One region of the Streptomyces sp. NPDC088706 genome, then DNA from elsewhere that is predicted to be linked to it. Evidence: predicted binding sites of a transcription regulator. Region 1 holds the regulator's gene; the other holds the start of a gene.
What was found. Region 1 encodes HspR, which represses chaperone genes until heat shock. Its sites were predicted from a motif close to TTGAGNNNNNNNNNCTCAA; they were not measured.
Positions count from the first base shown of each region.

Region 2: lon (endopeptidase La) is a predicted target of HspR. The motif match lies at 8,769-8,787, and genes of this name have one in related genera.

Region 1 covers NZ_JBIVLW010000003.1:138,139-148,569, forward strand. The annotation lists gene ACIQAK_RS10115 (pyridoxal phosphate-dependent aminotransferase) at 1-805, shown strand, start outside; gene ACIQAK_RS10120 (prevent-host-death family protein) at 1,232-1,717, opposite strand; gene ACIQAK_RS10125 (YbjN domain-containing protein) at 1,920-2,456, opposite strand; gene clpB (ATP-dependent chaperone ClpB) at 2,615-5,200, opposite strand; gene ACIQAK_RS10135 (TIGR03618 family F420-dependent PPOX class oxidoreductase) at 5,367-5,768, shown strand; gene ACIQAK_RS10140 ((2Fe-2S)-binding protein) at 5,922-6,242, opposite strand; gene ACIQAK_RS10145 (hypothetical protein) at 6,239-6,430, opposite strand; gene ACIQAK_RS10150 (helix-turn-helix transcriptional regulator) at 6,540-7,544, shown strand; gene ACIQAK_RS10155 (heat shock protein transcriptional repressor HspR) at 7,676-8,131, opposite strand; gene dnaJ (molecular chaperone DnaJ) at 8,133-9,326, opposite strand; gene grpE (nucleotide exchange factor GrpE) at 9,423-10,073, opposite strand; gene dnaK (molecular chaperone DnaK) at 10,070-10,431, opposite strand, start outside.
Region 2 covers NZ_JBIVLW010000002.1:553,396-563,826, reverse strand. The annotation lists gene ACIQAK_RS08185 (nitrate- and nitrite sensing domain-containing protein) at 1-3,074, opposite strand, end outside; gene ACIQAK_RS08180 (hypothetical protein) at 3,438-4,229, shown strand; gene ACIQAK_RS08175 (MarR family transcriptional regulator) at 4,355-4,837, opposite strand; partial or broken gene ACIQAK_RS08170 (transcriptional regulator) at 5,035-5,137, shown strand; gene ACIQAK_RS08165 (polysaccharide deacetylase family protein) at 5,455-6,219, shown strand; gene lon (endopeptidase La) at 6,326-8,746, opposite strand; gene ACIQAK_RS08155 (spermidine synthase) at 9,210-9,911, shown strand; gene ACIQAK_RS08150 (response regulator transcription factor) at 10,155-10,431, shown strand, end outside.

The DNA.
Region 1 (10,431 bases):
CGAGCCGTACTACGACTCGTACGCCGCGTGCATCGCCATGGCGGGCGGCGTCCGCGTCCCGCTGACGCTCCGCGCCCCCGCCTTCCGCCCGGACCTGGACGAGCTGCGCGCCAGGATCACCCCGCGCACCCGCCTCCTGCTCCTCAACTCGCCGCACAACCCGACCGGCACGGTCCTCACCCCCGAGGAGCTGAGCGGTATCGCGGCCCTCGCGGTGGAGCACGACCTGCTGGTGGTCACCGACGAGGTGTACGAGCACCTCGTGTTCGAGGGCTCCCACCACCCGATCGCCGCCCTGCCGGGGATGCGCGAGCGCACGGTCTCCATCTCGTCGGCCGGCAAGACGTACTCGTACACCGGCTGGAAGATCGGCTGGGTGACGGCCGACGCGCCGCTGGTGACCGCCGTGCGCTCGGCGAAGCAGTACCTGACGTTCGTGAGCGGGGGCCCGCTCCAGTACGCGATCGCGGAGGCGCTCCAGCTGCCGGACACGTTCTTCACGGAGTTCCGCGACTCCATGCGCCGCAAGCGCGACCTGCTCGCGGAGGGCCTGCGGAGCGCGGGCTTCCGGGTCTACGAGCCGCAGGGGACCTACTTCATCACCACCGACATCTCCCCGTTCGGCGAGGAGGACGCGTACGCCTTCTGCCGGGCGCTCCCGGAGCGCTGCGGGGTGGCCGCCGTACCGGTCTCGGTCTTCTACGACGACCCTGAGGCGGGCCGCAGCCAGGTCCGCTTCACGTTCTGCAAACGGAAGGGTGTGTTGGAAGAGGCGGTTACCCGCCTCAAGCGCTTGGCGGTCTGACAGGGGGCGCGAAAAGAACGCCGCCGGTTCGCTTCGGGGTGCGGGACCTGCTCAAGCCCCGCCCCCGAAGCGATCACGGTTCACTCGGTGTCTTTGGGATGTCGCGGGGAGGCATACACGAGGATCACGGTGGAAGTCTCCGGGCTGACCAGGTAGCGCACTCGACCACCGCTGGTGACCTCGTACTCCCACTGGTCCAGGTCGGAGCCCTTCCACACTTTGGTGGCGTGCCTGCCGCGCAACTGGTGCTGGCGATTCCATGGGACCGGGCCAGGGGGTCACCCCGGAGAGCATCCAGGCAGCGATGCGCGCTCGGCAGGGCCACACGACACAGTTCCTCCCAGCCCGTCACCGCCTCTGTGGTCCCGAAGACGACGTTCCACCCGTTGAGGGGCGGAACGCTCACTCGGTCTCCTTTCTTCGGGCTCACCCACGCACCTCGACCTGACCGAGGTCATCACCGTCGAGCGGACGCAGCGATTCCCTGAGCTGCTCGGGATCGGCATTGATGCGTGCCGTGGCCCGCCAGGAGACGATCGCGCGGTGCACAGCCTCCCCCGCCCCCAGTTCGGCGGCGTCCGACAGCGCTTCAAGAAGCTCGACAGTGAAAGCCCGGACCTCTTCCGCGTCCAGGTGTCGCGCCCAGGGGAACACCTCGGGCAGCGCGAGGAGGAGTGCCCTGGCACCGTCGTCCTGCTTCATCAGTGCGAGGAAGAGCCGCGAGGCGGTGGTCAGGTTCTCCTCCGCGCCCTCCGCGCGTACAGCCGTGGTCAGCACCATGTCCGGCGCGTCCCGATGGGTGACCCGAAGCCGTCCCAGGGCAGCAGCTCTGGCGGCGACACCTTTGGGGTTGCGGGAGAGATCGGTGAAGGAGACGGATTCCGTTTCTGCTTCCAGACGCGTGGTAGACATAATCAGAGCCTACTCAGATCACGATCTGATTTCAAGGGAGACCGGCCGGCCTTCGATGCGCGCGCCTTCACCTTCTGCAAGCGCGAGGACGTGCTGGCGGAGGCGGGCGAGCGGCTGGGCCGGCTGGGGTGAACGCGGAGACGGCCCGGGAGGCGGTCGTGGTGACCGCTGCCCGGGCCGTTCCCGTGGATACATCGAGGGGCTAGGCGCCCTCGGGGTCCGTGTTCTCCTCGGCCGGCGCGAGGCCCAGGCGCTCGACGAGCCACTTGTCGAACTCGATCGAGGCGCGCACCCAGCTGACCGTCGAGGAGACGAAGTGCTCCAGGCTGACGCCGGTGCCGATGAGCATCTGCGCCTCACCGATCAGCCGGACGGAACCCGCCTCGCCCTCCTCGCCCTCGTGGGCGTGGGTGTAGACCTTGGGCCACAGGGTGCGGCGGTTCCAGTCGTCGATGGCGTCCAGGAGGACGGGACGCAGGTCGAGCGCGTGGGGGCGGTCGTAGAACGTACGGACGGAGAAGACCTGCTGCTCGTCCTCGCCCCGGAACATGAAGTACGTCCGGAACTCTTCCCACGGCGCGGCGAGGTCGCCCTCGTCGTCGACGACGTACTTCAGCTCCATCTGGTCGAGGAGCTGCTTGACGAGGTCCTGGTCAGGGACGACGGGGCCCTCCGGTCCTGCCGCCTGCGGTTCGGGCTGGCCCCCGAAATTAGGAATCGAGGACGGATCGATGCTCACCGTTATTTCCCTTCGTGCGGTTGCGGCCATCCTCTCCCATGGCGGGCGGGGCATGGCAAGCCCGCACGGCCCCTATCCGCCACAAGCTGAGAGAGGGCCGGTGGGGAGGGGGCCGGGCGGGCGAACGTACACGGCGTGTGACGAGCCGTGCCCGGGTGTTACGAGGCGGGGCCGACGATCAGTCCGTCCTCGGCCCGCTCCACCCGGACGGTGTCACCGTCCCTGACCTCGCCGGAGAGGATCTCCTTGGCGAGCCGGTCGCCGATCGCCGTCTGGATGAGCCGGCGCAGCGGGCGCGCCCCGTACGCCGGGTCGTTGCCCTCCTCGGCGAGCCAGGCCAGTGCCTCGGGGGTGACGTCGAGGGTGAGCCGCCGGTCGGCGAGCCGGGCCGCGAGACGGTCGACCTGGAGCTTCGCGATGTGCGTGAGCTCGTCGCCGGAGAGCGCCGAGAAGACCACCAGGTCGTCCAGCCGGTTGACGAACTCCGGCTTGAAGGACGCCCGCACCACCTCCAGCACCTGCTGCTTCTTCACCTCGGGCTTGACCAGCGGGTCCATCAGGAACTGGCTGCCGAGGTTGGAGGTGAGGACGAGGATGGTGTTGCGGAAGTCGACCGTGCGGCCCTGGCCGTCGGTGAGCCGGCCGTCGTCGAGGACCTGGAGCAGGATGTCGAAGACCTCGGGGTGGGCCTTCTCCACCTCGTCCAGGAGCACGACGCTGTACGGGCGGCGGCGGACGGCCTCGGTGAGCTGGCCGCCCTCCTCGTAGCCGACGTAACCGGGCGGGGCGCCGACGAGACGGGCGACGCTGTGCTTCTCGCCGTACTCGCTCATGTCGATGCGGATCATGGCCCGCTCGTCGTCGAAGAGGAAGTCCGCCAGCGCCTTGGCCAGCTCGGTCTTGCCGACGCCGGTGGGGCCGAGGAAGAGGAACGACCCGGTGGGCCGGTCGGGGTCGGCGATCCCGGCCCTGGTCCGGCGTACGGCGTCGGAGACGGCCTGCACGGCCTCGCTCTGCCCGATCAGCCGCTTGCCGAGCTCGCTCTCCATCCGCAGCAGCTTCCGGGTCTCGCCCTCCAGCAGCCGGCCGGCCGGGATGCCGGTCCAGGCGCCGACGACATCCGCGATGTCGTCCGGTCCGACCTCCTCCTTGACCATGGTGTCCTTGGATGCCTCCTGCTCCGCCTCGGCAGCCTCCTCCAACTCGCGCTCCAGGCCGGGGATCTCCCCGTACAGCAGCTTGGACGCGGCGTCGAAGTCGCCGTCGCGCTGGGCGCGTTCGGCCTGGCCGCGCAGCTCGTCCAGGCGCTCCTTGAGCTCACCGACCCGGTTGAGGCCCTGCTTCTCCTTCTCCCAGCGGGCGTTGAGGCCGCGCAGCTCCTCCTCCTTGTCGGCGAGGTCGCGGCGCAGCTTCTCCAGGCGCTGCTTGGAGGCGGCGTCCGACTCGTTCTTCAGCGCCAGCTCCTCCATCCGCAACCGGTCGACCGAGCGCTGGAGTTCGTCGATCTCCAGGGGCGAGGAGTCGATCTCCATACGGAGCCGGGAGGCCGCCTCGTCCACCAGGTCGATGGCCTTGTCGGGGAGGAAGCGGGAGGTGATGTAGCGGTCGGAGAGGGTGGCCGCGGCCACCAGCGCCGAGTCCGCGATCTGCACCTTGTGGTGGGCCTCGTAACGGCCCTTGAGGCCGCGCAGGATCGCGATGGTGTCCTCGACGGACGGCTCGGCCACCAGCACCTGCTGGAAGCGGCGCTCCAGGGCGGGGTCCTTCTCGATGCGCTCGCGGTACTCGTCGAGCGTGGTCGCGCCGACCATGCGCAGCTCGCCGCGGGCCAGCATCGGCTTGAGCATGTTGCCCGCGTCCATGGCGGAGTCGCCGCCCGCGCCGGCGCCGACGACGGTGTGCAGCTCGTCGATGAAGGTGATGATCTGGCCGTCGCTCTCCTTGATCTCGGAGAGGACGGTCTTCAGGCGCTCCTCGAACTCGCCGCGGTACTTCGCGCCCGCCACCATCGCGCCCAGGTCGAGCGAGACCAGGCGCTTGTTCTTCAGGCTCTCGGGGACGTCACCCTTGACGATGCGCTGGGCGAGCCCTTCGACGACGGCGGTCTTGCCGACGCCGGGCTCACCGATGAGCACCGGGTTGTTCTTCGTCCGGCGCGACAGGACCTGCACGACGCGGCGGATCTCCTGGTCGCGGCCGATGACCGGATCCAGCTTGCCCTCGCGCGCGGCGGCCGTGAAGTCGGTGCCGAACTTCTCCAGGGCCTTGTACTGGCCCTCCGGGTCGGGTGTGGTCACGCGACGCCCTCCCCTGCTCGTCTCGAATGCGGCCAACAGCTTCTTCGCACCGGCCCCTTGCCCGTCGAGGATCTCACCGGCACGCCCGCCCTTCGCGGCGATCCCGATGAGCAGGTGCTCGGTGGAGAGGTACTCGTCCCCCAGCTCCTTCGCCCGCCGCGCCGCGTCCTGGATGACGGCCAGCAGCTCCCGGTCGGGCTGCGGCGGGGCCACGGTGGAGCCGGTGACGCTGGGCAGGGCCCCGAGCAGCCGCTCGGTCTCGGCACGCACGGTGGCCTGGTCGGCCTCGACGGCGGCCAGCAGGTCGATGATGTTCTCGTTGTCCTCGCCCCCCAGCAGCGCGAGCAGCAGATGCGCGGGGGTGAGGTCGGGGTGCCCGTCCTTCACGGCCCTGTCGGTGGCCGCGTTGATGGCGTCCCGGCTCTTGTTGGTCAGCTCGGCGTCCACGTGTGCTTACTCCTCCTCGCGGCTGGAACTCTTCCCTTGACGGAAACAACATGCACAAAGTTGAGTCTATTCCACTCAAGGCAAGAATACGGCACCCCGGCCCTCCGCTCCGAGTGAACGGGCCACCGGGGCAACCCGCCACCGCACCGCCACCTACGCTTCACCCATGGCAGACGTACGGAACCCCACCCCCGAGTACCTCGCCTTCTGGCGCGAGCGGCATGTGTGCACGCTGACGACGCTGCGCCCGGACGGCACGCCGCACGTGGTACCGGTGGGCGTGACGTACGACCCGGAGGCGGGGGTGGCGCGCGTGATCACCGGCGGGGGCACCCGCAAGGTCGCCAACATCCTGGCCGCCGGGCCGGAGGGGGCACGGGTCGCCGTCTGCCAGATGCACCGAGCCCGCTGGGCGACCCTGGAGGGCCGCGCGACCATCCGCAGGGAGCCGGAGGCCGTCGTGGACGCGGTGAGCCGTTACGCGGAGCGCTACGAGCGCACGCCGAGGCCCAACCCGGAACGGGTCGTCATCGAGATCGCCGTCGACCGGGCGCTCGGAAAGGCCTGACCGCCCCCTGCGCCGCCGACCGGGCGCTCGGAAGGGCCGGCCCCCGGATACGCGCCGGACGGGCACAGCACAGCGGCGCCACCGTGTTCAGGTCACGGTGGCGCCGCTGTGTGGGGGAAGCGCCGGAGCGATAGGTGACGACGGGGGAATCGCTCAGGCACTGCGGGGGGTGGCGGAAAGGGGTTCTGACGTGATCAGCTCATGGTCCCGCTGATCGAGGTTCACAAAGATCATCCCGTACCTGACGGCGCAGCGGACGGGCTGCGGCGCGCCACGGGGGCGTCGGAGACAGCGATAGGCGCGGACGTCCTCGTCCTCTTCCATCACCACGACGATCGGCTCTCCGAACAGGGTGACCATCAACGAGTCGCCACGGCGGGGCAGTGCCGTGAGCAGATCGATGAAATGCCACCCTGAGCGATAGGCGGTCGCCATCTCGCGCCGGAAGGTGCGATCGTCCGGCGGCGTGGTCATGCTCGGTCCTTCGTGGTCGGGGTGAAGTCCCAGGCCAGGTCGGGGGGCGGCGCGGCTTGCGAACGCAGTTCGACGGCCTGATTGGGCGCCGTGTCCCAGACGGGGTCTCCCTGGGCGCTGAACACTCCGGACGCCAGCCCGACGGAGAAGGCCACGGCAAGCACCGAGCGAAGCGTTTTCTTACTCATAGTGGGCTTCGTCCTCACTTCCAAGGTTTCCTCTCCCCCGCATCACAAGACGATGGCCCATCAAGGCACGTCAAACCACAGAAACGATGCATCATGTTCCTGCTGATGCATGTTCCTGGGGGGTGGAGAATTGACCACAGATAGAGCGAAAGCGACACATCCCCACTCTGTCACCACTTTGTGCGACGAGGGGGCCCGGCTCTACGCGAGTGCGTTGAGCGTGGGGAAGGTGGCCCGCGCCGAAGCGGAAGACGCGCCGTGCCTGCTGGAGTTCGCCCTGCTGCACCCCGACCCGGACGACCCCACCTGGCTACGGCCGGTGCCGGCATTCGCGGCGCTCACCCAGCGGCTCCACCCCATCGAGCGGGAGATCCAGGAGCGCAGACGGCTCTCGGTCGAACTCACCGAGGCGTTCGAACCCTTCATGGCCGTCAGCGCCCAGACCCCGCCGACCACCCACGCGATCACCGTTCTGGAAGGCATCGACCGTATCAACGCCTCCATAAAACTGGCCCTTTCGGAGTGCCAGGCGGAGGTTCTCACCATCCAGCCCGGCGGCGGGCGCAGCGAGGACGCGCTGAACATCGCCGTGGAACGCGGACACATTCTCGCGGAGCGTGGCGTAGGCATGCGCACGCTGTACCAGCACACCGCCCGCCACAGCCACGGGACTCTCACCTATGCGGCCCGCATGGCGGAGAGCAAGGTGGAAATCCGGACTCTCGAAGAACTCATAGAGCGACTCATGATCTTCGACCACACCGTCGCCTTCATCCCCGCCACGGACGACCGGACCGTCGCCCTCGAACTACGGCACCCCGGCATCGTGAAGTACCTCGTCAAGGTCTTCGAACAATTCTGGCACCGTGCAGTGCCTTTGCAGGAGCAGATCCCTTACGACCCCGGGCCGGAAGGCATCTCCGGCGTCCGTCATTCGATCGCCAAGCTGCTGGTCGAGGGCCATGTCGACGAGGCCATCGCCCGCCGCCTCGGCATGAACGTCCGCACCTGCCGCTCCCACATCGCCAAGCTCAGTGTCGCGCTCGGCAGCAACAGCCGGGCACAACTCGGTTATCTGATCGCGCGCTCGGGAATCCTGGAATCGGATTCCTGACCGCGCGACCGATCCCCGGCCGGGAACCCGGGCGGTGCGTGACGGAGGGCCCGGCAGGCGGCATACGACTGCGGGGCCGGGGGAGAGCGGATGAACGCTCTCCCCCGGCCCCGCTGTTCGCAGACGCGTGGTCACTCCGTCGGCGGCCGCTTCGCCTTCGGCCGCCAGACCACCAGCGCGCTGGTCTGCTGCACGTCCTGGTACGGCACGAGGTCGCGCCGGTACGAGGCGTGCACCTGGGCCTCGCGCTGCTGCATGGCGACCGCCGCGCCGTCCACCGCCGCCGAGAGCTCGGCGACACGCTGCTGGAGCGCGGCGACCTGGTTCTCCAGCTCGATGATGCGCTTGATGCCCGCCAGGTTGATGCCCTCGTCCTGCGACAGCTGCTGCACCGTGCGCAGCAGCTCGATGTCGCGGGCCGAGTAGCGCCGGCCGCGCCCGGCGCTACGGTCCGGGGAGACCAGGCCGAGACGGTCGTACTGGCGCAGCGTCTGCGGGTGCAGGCCCGAGAGCTGGGCCGCGATCGAGATCACGTACACCGGTGATTCATCGGTCAGCTGGTACGGATTGCGTCGACGGCCGTCCATCTCAAGCTCCCTTCGCGGCCTGGAACAGTTCCGCCCGCGGGTCCTCGTCCGCGGTCGCCTTGCGGTAGGCCTCCAGCGCGTCCCTGGCCTCCTGGCCGAGGTCCGTGGGGACCGCCACCTCCACGGTGACCAGCAGGTCGCCGCGGGTGCCGTCCTTGCGGACCGCGCCCTTGCCCCGGGCGCGCATCGTACGCCCGTTGGGGGTGCCGGGAGGCAGCTTCAGGGTGACCGGCGGTCCGCCGAGCGTGGGGACCTTCACCTCGCCGCCGAGCGTCGCCTCCGGATACGTGACAGGCACGGTGACCGTGAGGTTGTCGCCCTTGCGGCCGAAGACCGGGTGGGCGCCGACGTGGACGACGACGTACAGATCGCCGGCCGGACCGCCGCGCTCGCCCGGGCCGCCCTTGCCGCGCAGCCGGATCCGCTGGCCGTCCGAGACGCCCGCCGGGATCCTGACCTGCATGGTGCGGGCCGACTTCGCCCGGCCGCTGCCGTGGCAGACCTCGCACGGGTCCTGGGCGATGAGGCCCCGGCCCTTGCAGTCCACGCAGGGGTCGGTGAGCGAGAAGCCGCCGCCCGTGCCGCGCGAGACCTGGCCGGTGCCGACGCAGGTCGGGCAGACCCTGGGGGTGCCGTTCTTGTCACCGGTGCCGGAACACGCCTTGCAGGGCGCCTGGCTGGACATCCGCAGCGGGACCGTGGCCCCGTCGACCGCCTCGGTGAAGCTGAGCGTCACCTCGGACTCGATGTCCTGGCCGCGCCGCGGCTGGACGCGGGTGCCCGCGCCACCGCGGTTGAACAGCCCGCCGAAGACGTCGCCGAGACCGCCCCCGCCGCCGCCGAAACCGCCGCCCGCGCCGCCCTGTCCGCCGCCCGGGGCGCCCCCGCCGAAGAGGTCGCCCAGGTCGAAGTTGAAGTTGCCGCCCGCACCACCGGGGCCGGCACGGAAACCACCGTTGCCGAAGAGGGCGCGCGCCTCGTCGTACTCCTTGCGCCGCTTGGTGTCGCCGAGGACGTCGTTCGCCTCGGAGATCTCCTTGAAGCGCTCCTCCGCCTTGGCGTCACCCTTGTTGGCGTCCGGGTGGAACTCTCGGGCGAGCTTGCGGTACGCCTTCTTGATCTCGGCGTCGGTGGCGTCCTTGGGGACGCCGAGGACCTTGTAGTAGTCCTTCTCGACGAAGTCCTTCGTGCTCATCGACGTCCCTCCTTCCGGACGATCGGCGCGGCGGCCGGCCCGTGGGCCGGCCGCCTGGCCGGTCGGTGTGCACCTCGCTGGTCGGACGGGTTCCCGTCAGACCTCCTCGGTGCCACCGCTCTCCTCGTCGTCTGTCTTCTCTTCCTTGGCCGCCGCCGGCGTCGCGCCCGGCTGCGGCTCGGCGACGGCCACCCGCGCGGGGCGGATGGTGCGCTCGCCGATGCGATACCCCGGCTGGAGGATCGCCACGCAGGTCGTCTCGGTGACGTCCGGCGCGTAGCTGTGCATCAGGGCCTCGTGGATCGTCGGGTCGAAGGGCTCGCCCTCCTTGCCGAACTGCTGGAGGCCCAGCTTCGCAAGGACCGTCTCGAGCGATTCGGCGACCGACTTGAAGCCGCCGAGCAGCTCGCCGTGCTCCCGCGCGCGGCCGACGTCGTCGAGCACGGGCAGCAGCTCGGACAGGAGGTTCGCCACAGCGACCTCCTTGACCGTCACCCGGTCCCGCTCCACGCGGCGGCGGTAGTTCTGGTACTCGGCCTGGAGCCGCTGGAGGTCCGCGGTGCGCTCGCTCAGCGCCGTACGGACCTGGTCCAGCTGTGCGGTCAGGCCGACGGTCGGGTCGGTGTCCCCGGCCGGGGCCGCCGCCTCCTCCTCGGAGGGGTCGGCGGCCTTCGGCTCGGCGTCATCAGGGGTGGCGCCGGAGGGGACGTCGGGCTTCTCCTCGAAGCCCGGGGTCTCCTCGGTCACGCCGCACCGCCCTTGGTGTCCTTCTCGTCGTCCACGATCTCGGCGTCGACGACATCGTCATCGGCCTTGCCCTGGGCGTCGCCCGGAGCCTCGGCGCCCGGGGTCGCACCCTCGGCCTGGGCGTTGGCGTACATCGCCTGGCCCAGCTTCTGGGAGACGGCCGCGACCTTCTCGGTGGCCGTACGGATCTCGGCGGTGTCCTCGCCCTTGAGCTTCTCCTTCAGCTCGCCGACGGCGGTCTCCACCTCCGTCTTCACGTCACCGGGGACCTTGTCCTCGTTGTCCTTGAGGAACTTCTCCGTCTGGTAGACGAGCTGCTCGCCCTGGTTGCGCGACTCGGCGGCCTCGCGGCGGGCGT
Region 2 (10,431 bases), on a different contig from region 1:
GCGGGTGCGGTGGTGGTCTCGTGCCCGGTGCGGCCGGTGGCCACGCCCCCGTGGTCGGCCAGGGCGATGTTGCCGGTGGACTCGGCGATCTCGGCCTCGACATCGCGCCGGCCCTCCTTCGCCGCCTGGTGGAAGCTGCCCAGCCTGCGGCGCAGGTCGTCCTTGTCCAGGCTGCCGGTGCGGCCGGCGGTGGGGGCGCCCTCGGGCCGGACGACCTTGGGGGTGCGCTTGGGCAGCCCCTTGTCGGTGACCCGCCCGGCCTGCGGCTTCCGGGGACCGGGCACGGTGTCGGCGGCGGCCTCGGCGCGGGGGGCGGGGTGGACGGCGGGCCCGTCCGGGTCGCGGTCACCCGGACCGCTCTCGGCCGGACGCTCGTGGCGGTCGGGGCCGATGGCGTACGGGCCGGGCCGCGAGGCTTCGGGGGCGGCCGGAGTGGTGGGGGTGGCGGGGGTGGTGGGGGCGGCCGGGGTGGCGGGAGCCGTCCGAGTGTCCGGGGCTGCCGGGGGCTTCGGCAGCCGGACCTGCATCGTGATCTCGGAGTCCGACTCGGACTCCGTCGCCGTCGCCGTCTCCGACTCGGTCTCTGCCCTTGCCTCCGCCTGTGCCTCCGCCGGTGCCTCCACCTGTGCGTCCGCTTCGGGCTTGGGCTGCGGTACGGCGGTGGCTCCGGGGTCCGCGGGCGCCTGCGCGTCCTCGATGGGCGCGGGCTCCTTCGCGCCGGCCTCACGGATCGCCCGCTCGGCGGCGGCGATCATCGGGTCGGCGGCGGGCTCGGCGGCCTGCTCGGGCTCGGGCATCGGCTCGGGCTTGGGCCTGCCGGGCTCGGCACCAGGCTCCGACGCGGCCGGGGGCGGCGGCAGGATCGGCGTACGGCTGGGCAGGGCGTTGGAGTTGGCCTCGGCCACCGAGCCCGGCAGGTTGAGCGTCGGCGCCTCGCCGGGCAGCTGCACGGTGGGCGGCGAGGAGGCGGGAAGGGAGTTGGGCAGCAGGGTCTGCGGCAGGACGACGACGGCCGTCACTCCACTCCCCTTCTGCTCGCGCAGCTGGACCCGCACGCCGTGCCGGGCGGCCAGCAACGAGGTGACCTGGAGGCCCAGTCCGGCCCCGTCGGCACTCTGCTCCCCCGCCTCGAACGAGGCCGGGTCGGCCAGCCTCGCATTGAGCTCGCCCACCCGGACCGCCGACATGCCGATGCCCCCGTCCTGCACGGAGAGCATCACCTCGCCGGTCTCCAGCAGCCAGCCGGAGAGCTCGACGTGGGAGTCCGGCGGCGAGAAGGAGGTCGCGTTCTCCAGGAGTTCGGCGAGGAGGTGGCTGAGGTCGTCGGCGGCGAAGCCGGCGATCTGGGCGTGCGGCGGCAGGGACTGGATGGTGACCCGCTCGTACCGCTCGATCTCGCTGACGGCCGCACGGGCCACGTCCACCAGCGGAATCGGACCGGCGTGGCTGTGCCCGTGCTCGGTGCCCGCCAGGACGAGCATGTTCTCGCTGTGGCGGCGCATGACCGTGGCCATGTGGTCCAGCTTGAACAGAGTGGCGAGGCGCTCCGGGTCCTGCTCGCGCTCCTCCAGGCTCTCGATGACGCCGAGCTGCCGCTCGACCAGGCCGAGGTTGCGAAGCGAGAGGTTGACGAAGGTGTCGTGGACGGTGTTCTTCAGCCGCTCCAACTGGGCGGCGAGCTCGGCGGCCTGGACCTGGAGTTCGGCGCGCTGGAGGGTGAGCGCCTCGCGGCCCGCGATCAGTTCGGCGTGCTCGCCGCTGAGGCTCTCGAAGCGGCCGGTGAACTCCTGCTGCAACCCCGTCAACTTGGCGTGCAGGGTGTTCGTCGAGCGGACGACCTGGGCGAACTCGTCGTTGCGGCCGGTGTAGCGGACCGGGTCGGCGCTCTGCGGCTCGTCCGCGAGGCGGGCGGCGCCGATGCGCAGGACGGCGAGCGGCTGGGTCAGGGTGCGGGCGACGGCGGTGGAGACGCCGACGGCGAGCAGGAAACAGCCGCCGAGCAGGGCGATGCTCAGTTCGAGAGCGGTGACGTCGTCGTCGCGGAGCCCTTCCAGGCGCTGGACCTGGGCGGTGCCGAGAGCGGACTGGACGCTGCGCATCCGGTCGACCCGGGCGGTGAGCACGGCCTCCAGCTTCTTGGCGCTGGTGTCGCGCTCGTCGCCGGAGAGCTCGGGGCGGTCGGTGAGGCGGGTGAGGTACTTCTCCGCGCTGTTGACCTCGGGTCCCGTGACGGTGGCGGAGAGCTTGTCGCGCGCCACGGGGTTCGCGGACTGGTCGAACTCGGCGAGCGAGGCCAGCTCCCGGACCCGGGCCTGCTGGGCGGCGGCGCTGAGCTCGTCCCGTTCGCGGTCCGCCCGCCTGCCCTCGTCGTTCCTCGTCTCCACCGGCAGGCCGGTGAAGGGGTCGGTCTGCGGGGCGGCGGGCTCGGGGTTCGGTACGGCGAGGGCGGCGAGGAGGAGACCGCGGGTGGCGGAGGCCTGCTCGACGGCTCCCCCGAGGGCGAGCGGGGCGCGGGTGGCGTCGGCGGCGCGCGGCGGGGTCTTCTCGGCCAGCTCGGCGGAGATGCCGTGCAGTTTGGCGATGACCTCGGAGTACGCCTGGTGGGCCTCCGACGCCGTGCCCTTGCCGGTGAGGGCGTCCCGGCGCAGGGAGGGCACGGTGGACAGGTCGCGGCGCAGGGCGGCGGGGGCCGGCTGGTGGATCTCGTCGATCTGCTGGTCGACCCGGGTGGTGCGGGTGAGGCGGCTCTCGGCGCCGGCCTTGCCGTCATCGGCGCGGCCCCCCGCGATGTACGCGGTGACGGCGTCCCGCTCGTCGGCGAGGGAGTGCGCCAGGGTGACGGCCTGCTGGTTCAGCCCGGCGAGGGTCACCAGCCGCTGGGACTCGGCCAGATCGGCGGACGCGCCCAGCGCCGCGGGGGCTCCTGCGGCGATGACGATGATCCCGACGACGGCGACCCCGGCGACCAGCCGACTCCGTACCCGTACGGCCCGCTTGTCGGCGCCCGGAGCCGGAGGCGTCGCCCCGGAACCGTCGCGCGTGCTGCCCTGGCTCCGCGGCCGCTTCTTCTGCACCGGTGCTCGCAATCTTGACTCGTCCACCCTTGAAGCAGAGGTGACGCTCGGTCACGTAGAAGGACCCCCCGCTCCTGGTACGGCTTCTGACCATTCCAGCGCTTTTGAGAGGGGGGCGCGCATCAACCGCTCCGCCACTCGAACGAGTGAACATCACTCTTGAGTTGGCGAACAAGTCTCCCCAGGCGCGCCCCTGACCATGCATAGGGCGCGGGGTGGAACTTCGGCGCAGCCTTTGGCAGTATGCCCGCCCGCACTCCCCTGATGGCTTTCCCGCCGCGTGGCGGGCCCGCGTTGACCTGCTGGTACGGCCGGAATCCGCTTCCGTGCGGCCTCCGTGGAGGGCTCGTGCAGACTGGCGCCATGCGTCTCGAACTCGCCACCGTCCCCGGCGGCCCCGAACGCCCCAACGAGGACTGGGCATCCGCCGTCCTGCCCACGCCCGGCCAGGGGGGAGTGCTGGTGGTGCTCGACGGCGTCACCCCGCCCGCGGGGGACGACGGTTGTGTGCACTCCGTCCCCTGGTTCACCGACCGGCTGGGCGGCGCGCTGGTGGAACTGTCGGGTTCACGGCGAGATATGGGCCTGGCCGAGATCCTGTCGGCGTCCATCCGGCGCACCGCCGATGCCCACCGGATCACCTGTGACCTTTCTCACGTACGTACGCCTCAGGCGACCGTGGCCCTGGCGCGTTGGAGCGCGCACGCGGTCGAGTACCTGGTGCTCTCCGACTCGGCGCTCCTGCTGGAGGCCCCGGACGGCACGGTCCGGGCGGTGCTCGACGACCGGCTCGACCGGCTGCCGCCGGGGTCGCTCTCCTCGGCGGCGGTCGTCGACACCCGGTTGCGGAACAGGGAGGGCGGCTTCTTCACGGCCGCCGCCGACCCCGCGGTGTCCGCACGCGCGGTGACCGGCAGCGTCCCGGCCGCCGGGGTCCGGTCGCTGGCCGCGCTGACGGACGGGGCGAGCCGCTGGAGGGACCTGTTCCAGGAGGGCGACTGGACGGCCGCGCTGGAGCTGCTGCGCACGGCGGGGCCGCAGGGGCTGATCGACCGGGTACGGGGGCTGGAGGAGGCCGACGCGGCCGCCGGGCGCGTACGGCTGCGTCGCGGTAAGACGCACGACGACGCGACGGCGGTCTTCGTGGAGCTGTGAGGCCCGCGCCGCGTTGAGCTGTACGCCCGCGCCGAAGTGGGTTCAGCACCTCCGCGCGGGCGTTCAGCCGGTGCGGCGGCGGTTTCAGTCCTCCGCCCGGACGTTCAGCCGGTGCGGCAGCGAGTTCAGTCCTCCGCGCGGGCGTTCAGCTGGTGCAGCAGCCGGGCCAGCTCCGCCACCTCGGCCCGGTCCCAGCCCGCCAGCTTGCGGACGTACCGCCCGCGCCGGGCGTCACGGACGCTGCGGAAGCGGACGAGGCCCTCGTCGGTCAGCCGGACGAGCCAGGCGCGGCCGTCCGCCGGGTCGGGTTCGCGGGCGACCAGCCCGAGAGTCTCCAGGGCCCGAAGCTGACGGCTCATGGTGGCCTTGCCGACGCCGAAGTAGGCCGCCAGCTCGGTGGCCCGCTGCCGGCCCGCCGACTCCAGGCGGACGAGCAAGCCGTAGGCGGCGGGCTCCAGTTCGGGGTGGACCTCGCGGGCCATCTCGCCCGAGCTGGCCCGCGCCCGGCGCAGGAAGACCGCCAGCTCGCGCTCCAGCGCCAGGAATTCGTGGTCCACGCCCGTTCCGGCAGCCGCGGCCGGTTCCCGCGCGCTCTCGCTCCCCTGCACGTCAGTACCCCTCGTACGGTTCCTGCCGATGAAAGTTTCCGCCGCAGCTGGTCAACGCCGCAGCTCGGCCAGTATTTCGCAGGCGTGGGCCGGTCCGCTCGTCGGCGGCGCGCAGAGAAAACCACTCGCCCCTTCTCCACCTCCGGCAAGGTGAAGCCCAGCGTGGCGCCGACCGGGGGCGCGGGCAGTCGGCCGGCCTGCGGATCCTGCGTGACGCCTGCAACAGGGTCCGCCGCTTCGAGGACTTCCGCCGTCACATCGGCCTGTCGGAGGCGGTCCTCAGCGATCGGCTCCGGGAAGCGCGGCGCCGCCCAGGACTCCCCCTTCTCCGAAGAGATCCTCAGCGCGGCACGCGCAGCCCTCACCGCGACCGCCTGATCGTTCCCCGCTCCCGGAAGGCGCAGCAGGAGAATGCGGAAGGCGGCGGTGCGCGGTGACACGGCAGACGGTGTGACACGGCCCCGTTTCATCCGGCCGGGTCGGCCCTCGTGTCACTCCTCCGCCGTGATCAACGGCGCTTCGCACCCCGCTATGAACTCCATGTATACGCGCTATGTATAGTCCGGGGCGTACCGCACACCTGTGCGGAGATTTCCGCGCAGAGGAGTGGTGTGCCCGTGCCCAAGAAGACGACCTTGCTCGGCGGCGGGTTGGCCGCCGCCCTGGTGACGGCGCTCACACTGACCCTTAACGGCTGCTCGATGGAGACGACGGCGCCGGGCTCGGCGCGGCAGGACGCGGCCTCCGACGCCAAGGGTTCCTTCGGGCGGGCGGACTGCCGCAAGGCGAAGTGCATCGCGCTCACGTTCGACGCCGGGCCGGGCAAGGACACCCCGGAGCTGCTGGACATCCTGAGGGAGAAGAAGGTCCACGCCACCTTCTTCCTGCTGGGCAAGCACCACGTCCTCAAGCACCCGCAGACCGTGCGGCGCATCAAGGAAGAAGGCCACGAGGTGGCCAACCACACCTGGACGCACCAGGTCCTCACCGACCGGGAGCCGGACGAGATACGGGCCGAGCTGGAGAAGACCCAGGTGGCGATCGAGAAGGTCACCGGCCAGAAGCCCCGGCTGATGCGCCCACCGCAGGGCCGCACCGACGACAAGGTCTCCGAGATATCCAAGGACCTGGGGCTCTCGCAGGTGTTGTGGAGCGCCACCGCCAAGGACTACTCGACGAACGACTCGGCGCTGATCACGAAGCGGATCGTGGACCAGGCGAGCAAGGACGGCATCATCCTGCTGCACGACATCTACCCGGGCACCGTGCCCGCCGTGCCGGGGATCGTCGACGCGCTCCAGAAGGACGGCTACACCTTCGTGACCGTCCCGGAGCTGATGGCTCCCGCCGAGCCGGTGCCGGGCACGATCTACCGCCCCTGAGCGCCGTGATGCCGGTGCTTGCGGAACGGCCCGCCCCCGTTGACTCGGGAAGCGGGCCGTCCGTACCGGCCACGTACCTGATACCGCGCCCGTCACTGCGTGGCGGTCAGGCCGCGGCCGGGATCCTCTCCTGCGCCCGGGCCGAAGCCGGGGTGAGGGCGATCTCCAGCACCTGGCGGACGTCGGTGACCGGGTGGACGTCCAGCTTCTCCAGCACCTCGGCCGGGACGTCGTCCAGGTCGGCCTCGTTGCGCTGGGGGATCACCACGGTGGTGATGCCCGCGCGGTGGGCCGCCAGCAGCTTCTGCTTCAGACCGCCGATCGGCAGCACCCGCCCGGTCAGCGACACCTCACCGGTCATCGCCACATCCGTACGGACCAGCCGTCCGGACAGCAGCGAGGCCAGGGCGGTCGTCAGGGTGATGCCCGCGCTCGGGCCGTCCTTGGGCACCGCGCCCGCCGGGAAGTGGATGTGCACGCCCCGGTCCTTGAGGTCGGCGACCGGCAGTTCCAGCTCCGCGCCGTGCGAGCGCAGGAAGCTCAGCGCGATCTGGGCCGACTCCTTCATGACGTCACCGAGCTGGCCGGTCAGGGTCAGTCCGGACGCCCCGGTCTCCGGGTCGGCGAGCGACGCCTCGACGAAGAGGACGTCACCGCCCGCCCCGGTCACCGCGAGCCCGGTGGCCACGCCCGGCACCGCGGTGCGGCGCTCGGCCGGGTCCTGGGCGGACTCGGGCACGTGGTGCGGGCGCCCGATCAGGGAGCGCAGGTCCGCGTCGGTCACCGTGAACGGCAGCTCGCGGTCGCCCAGTTCGTGCTGGGCCGCGACCTTGCGGAGCAGCCGGGCGACAGCCCGCTCCAGATTCCGTACGCCCGCCTCGCGGGTGTACTCGCCGGCCAGCTTGCGCAGCGCCGACTCCTCCAGGGCAACCTCGTCCTTCTCCAGACCGGCCCGCTCCAACTGGCGCGGGAGCAGGTGGTCCCGGGCGATGACGACCTTCTCGTCCTCGGTGTAGCCGTCGAGGCGGACCAGCTCCATGCGGTCGAGCAGGGCCTCGGGGATGGCTTCGAGCACGTTGGCGGTGGCCAGGAAGACGACGTCGCTGAGGTCCAGCTCGACCTCCAGGTAGTGGTCACGGAAGGTGTGGTTCTGCGCGGGGTCGAGGACTTCGAGGAGGGCGGCGGCCGGGTCGCCCCGGAAGTCCGAGCCGACCTTGTCGATCTCGTCGAGCAGGACGACCGGGTTCATCGAACCGGCCTCCTTGATCGCCCGCACGATACGGCCGGGGAGAGCACCCACGTACGTACGCCGGTGGCCCCGGATCTCCGCCTCGTCCCGGACACCGCCGAGCGCGACGCGGACGAACTTACGGCCCATGGCGTGCGCGACGGACTCCCCGAGCGAGGTCTTGCCGACGCCGGGCGGCCCGACGAGGGCGAGGACCGCGCCGCCTCGGCGACCGCCCACCACGCCCAGCCCCCGGTCGGCGCGCCGCTTGCGCACCGCCAGGTACTCGGTGATGCGCTCCTTCACGTCGGCGAGCCCGGCGTGCTCGGCGTCCAGGACCGCCTGGGCGCCGCGGATGTCGTAGGCGTCCTCGGTGCGCTCGGTCCACGGCAGTTCGAGGACGGTGTCCAGCCAGGTCCGGATCCAGGACCCCTCGGGCGACTGGTCGCTGGAGCGCTCCAGCTTCTCGACCTCCTTGAGCGCGGCGGTGCGGACGTGCTCGGGGAGGTCGGCGGCCTCGACGCGGGCCCGGTAGTCGTCGGACTCGTCCTCCGGGTCGCCGTTGAGTTCGGAGAGCTCCTTGCGTACGGCGTCCAGCTGGCGGCGGAGCAGGAACTCGCGCTGCTGCTTGTCGACGCCCTCCTGGACGTCCTTGGCGATGGACTCGGCCACATCCTGCTCGGCGAGGTGTTCGCCCAGCCACTGGATGGCGAGCTTCAGCCGCGCGATCGGGTCCACGGTCTCCAGGAGCTGGACCTTCTGCGCGGTGGTGAGGAACGGTGAGTAGCCGGAGTTGTCGGCGAGCGCGGAGACGTCGTCTATCTGCTGGACCCGGTCCACGACCTGCCAGGCGCCGCGCTTCTTCAGCCAGCTGGTGGCGAGCGCCTTGTACTCCTTGACGAGCTCGACGGCGGAACCGGGCAGGGGGTCGGGCACCACGGTGTCGAGGACGGTCCCCTCGACCCAGAGCGCGCGCCCGGGTCCACTGGTCCCGGCGCCGATGCGCACCCGGTCGCGGGCCCGGATGAGCGCCCCCGGGTCGCCGTCCGAAAGGCGTCCGACCTGCTCGACGGTCCCGAGGACACCGGTCCCCGTGTACGTCCCGTCGATCCGCGGCACCAGCAGCACCTCGGGCTTGCCGCCGCCGGCTCGGGCGGCGGCCTGCGCGGCCTCGACGGCGGCGCGCACCTCGGTGTCGGACAGGTCCAGCGGCACCACCATGCCGGGCAGGACGACCTCGTCGTCTAGCGGCAGCACGGGCAGGTCGATCGGTGTGAACGCCTTGGACTCGGTAGTCATGATCTCCCCTTCGGCAGGCAAGTTGAGCTATGTGGACTCAATGCTGCTGAGCCGCCGACTGTTCCCCGAGTGGTGTTCGCTGTGAGCGATCAGCCGGCCGCCGCCACCCCGATCCACCTGTCCACGGGAGCGTCCGGCGGGGAACGGCTATTCCCCGGAGCCGCCCTCCCCGCCTGGTGAACCGCATGGCGTCCGGCCGTCGACAGGGAGGGTGTGCAGCTGTTGCGCCCCGGTAGTGGCTGTGGGTGATCGCCTCACGCCGCCCCGTGGACCGCCCCGGCCGCCCCGGCCGCCCTGGCCGACGCAGCCGGGGCCCCAGACGGCGGCCTGGGTGATGGCGGGGACGGCGTACGTGGTGGGGGCGGCGCTCCTGGCCCTGCGCGGCGCGCACCCGGACCGGTGACCGTCACCGGAACGGCTAACGGCTGAGGCCGGGTGCTGTCCCTCTCCTAGAATCCGGGCCATGGAGCCCGACACCTTCTCCCGCGCCATGGTTCCCCCGGCCCCCGTCCCCCTGGACCGCCGCGAAGGCCCTTTCGGCGAGGTCGTCCTGCGCGAGCGCGGGGAGCACTTCGAGATCATCGCCAACGGCTGCTTCCTGATGGACACCTCCGACGGGCGCTCCGAGCGGCTGCTGATCGACGCCGCTCTGGCCGCCCTGCCGGGCGACCGGACCGGCCCCCGCGTGCTGATCGGCGGGCTCGGTGTGGGTTTCTCGCTGGTACGGGCCGCCGAGGAGGACCGCTGGGGGCGGATCGTCGTCGTGGAGCGGGAGCAGGCGATCGTCGACTGGCACCGGACAGGGCCGCTGGAGCGGATCTCCGGGGCGGCGCTGGCCGACCCCCGGACCGAGGTCCTGCACGCGGACCTGGTCGCCCATCTCCGTACCGCCACGGAGCGTTACGACGCGCTCTGCCTGGACATCGACAACGGGCCCGACTGGACCGTCACGGACGACAACGGGAGCCTCTACTCCCCCACCGGGCTGGCCCACTGCCATGACCGGCTGACCCCGGGCGGGGTGCTCGCCGTCTGGTCCGCGCAGCCGTCGCCGGCCTTCGAGCAGGCCCTGTGGAATGCCGGGTTCAGCGGGGTTAGGACGGAAGAAGTGGCTGTTGCCCGAGGTGTGCCCGACGTGGTCCATCTCGCATCGAAGGCTCGTTGACGGGTCGGCCGGCCCCTCCCGGCGGGTGCGGTCCGGTGGCGAGCGGGGTCAACCGGCACAAGGCAGACGATCCGTCGCCCCACCGGATACGCCCGCGCCCCCCGGGGCAACACCCTGCGTAGCCGTGGGCCCTCCACAGCCTTTACGCTGCTGACCGGCACACAGGGATCACCGACGAAATCCACGAGCGAAGACCGTGCCTCGCGGGGATTGGCCTCCGCGAGAACGGGCAGGGGCGGGGCGATGGAACAGACACACACCACCCACAACGGCGTCGCGGCCACCCCAGGGGCTCAACGCCGGGTGCTGGTGGTCGAGGACGACGCCACGATCGTCGACGCCATCGCCGCCCGGTTGCGGGCGGAGGGTTTCCTCGTGCAGACCGCACTGGACGGGCCCGCGGCCGTGGACGCGGCCGAGGCCTGGCAGCCCGACCTGATGGTGCTCGACATCATGCTTCCCGGCTTCGACGGCCTGGAGGTCTGCCGCCGGGTGCAGGCGACGCGCCCGGTGCCGGTGC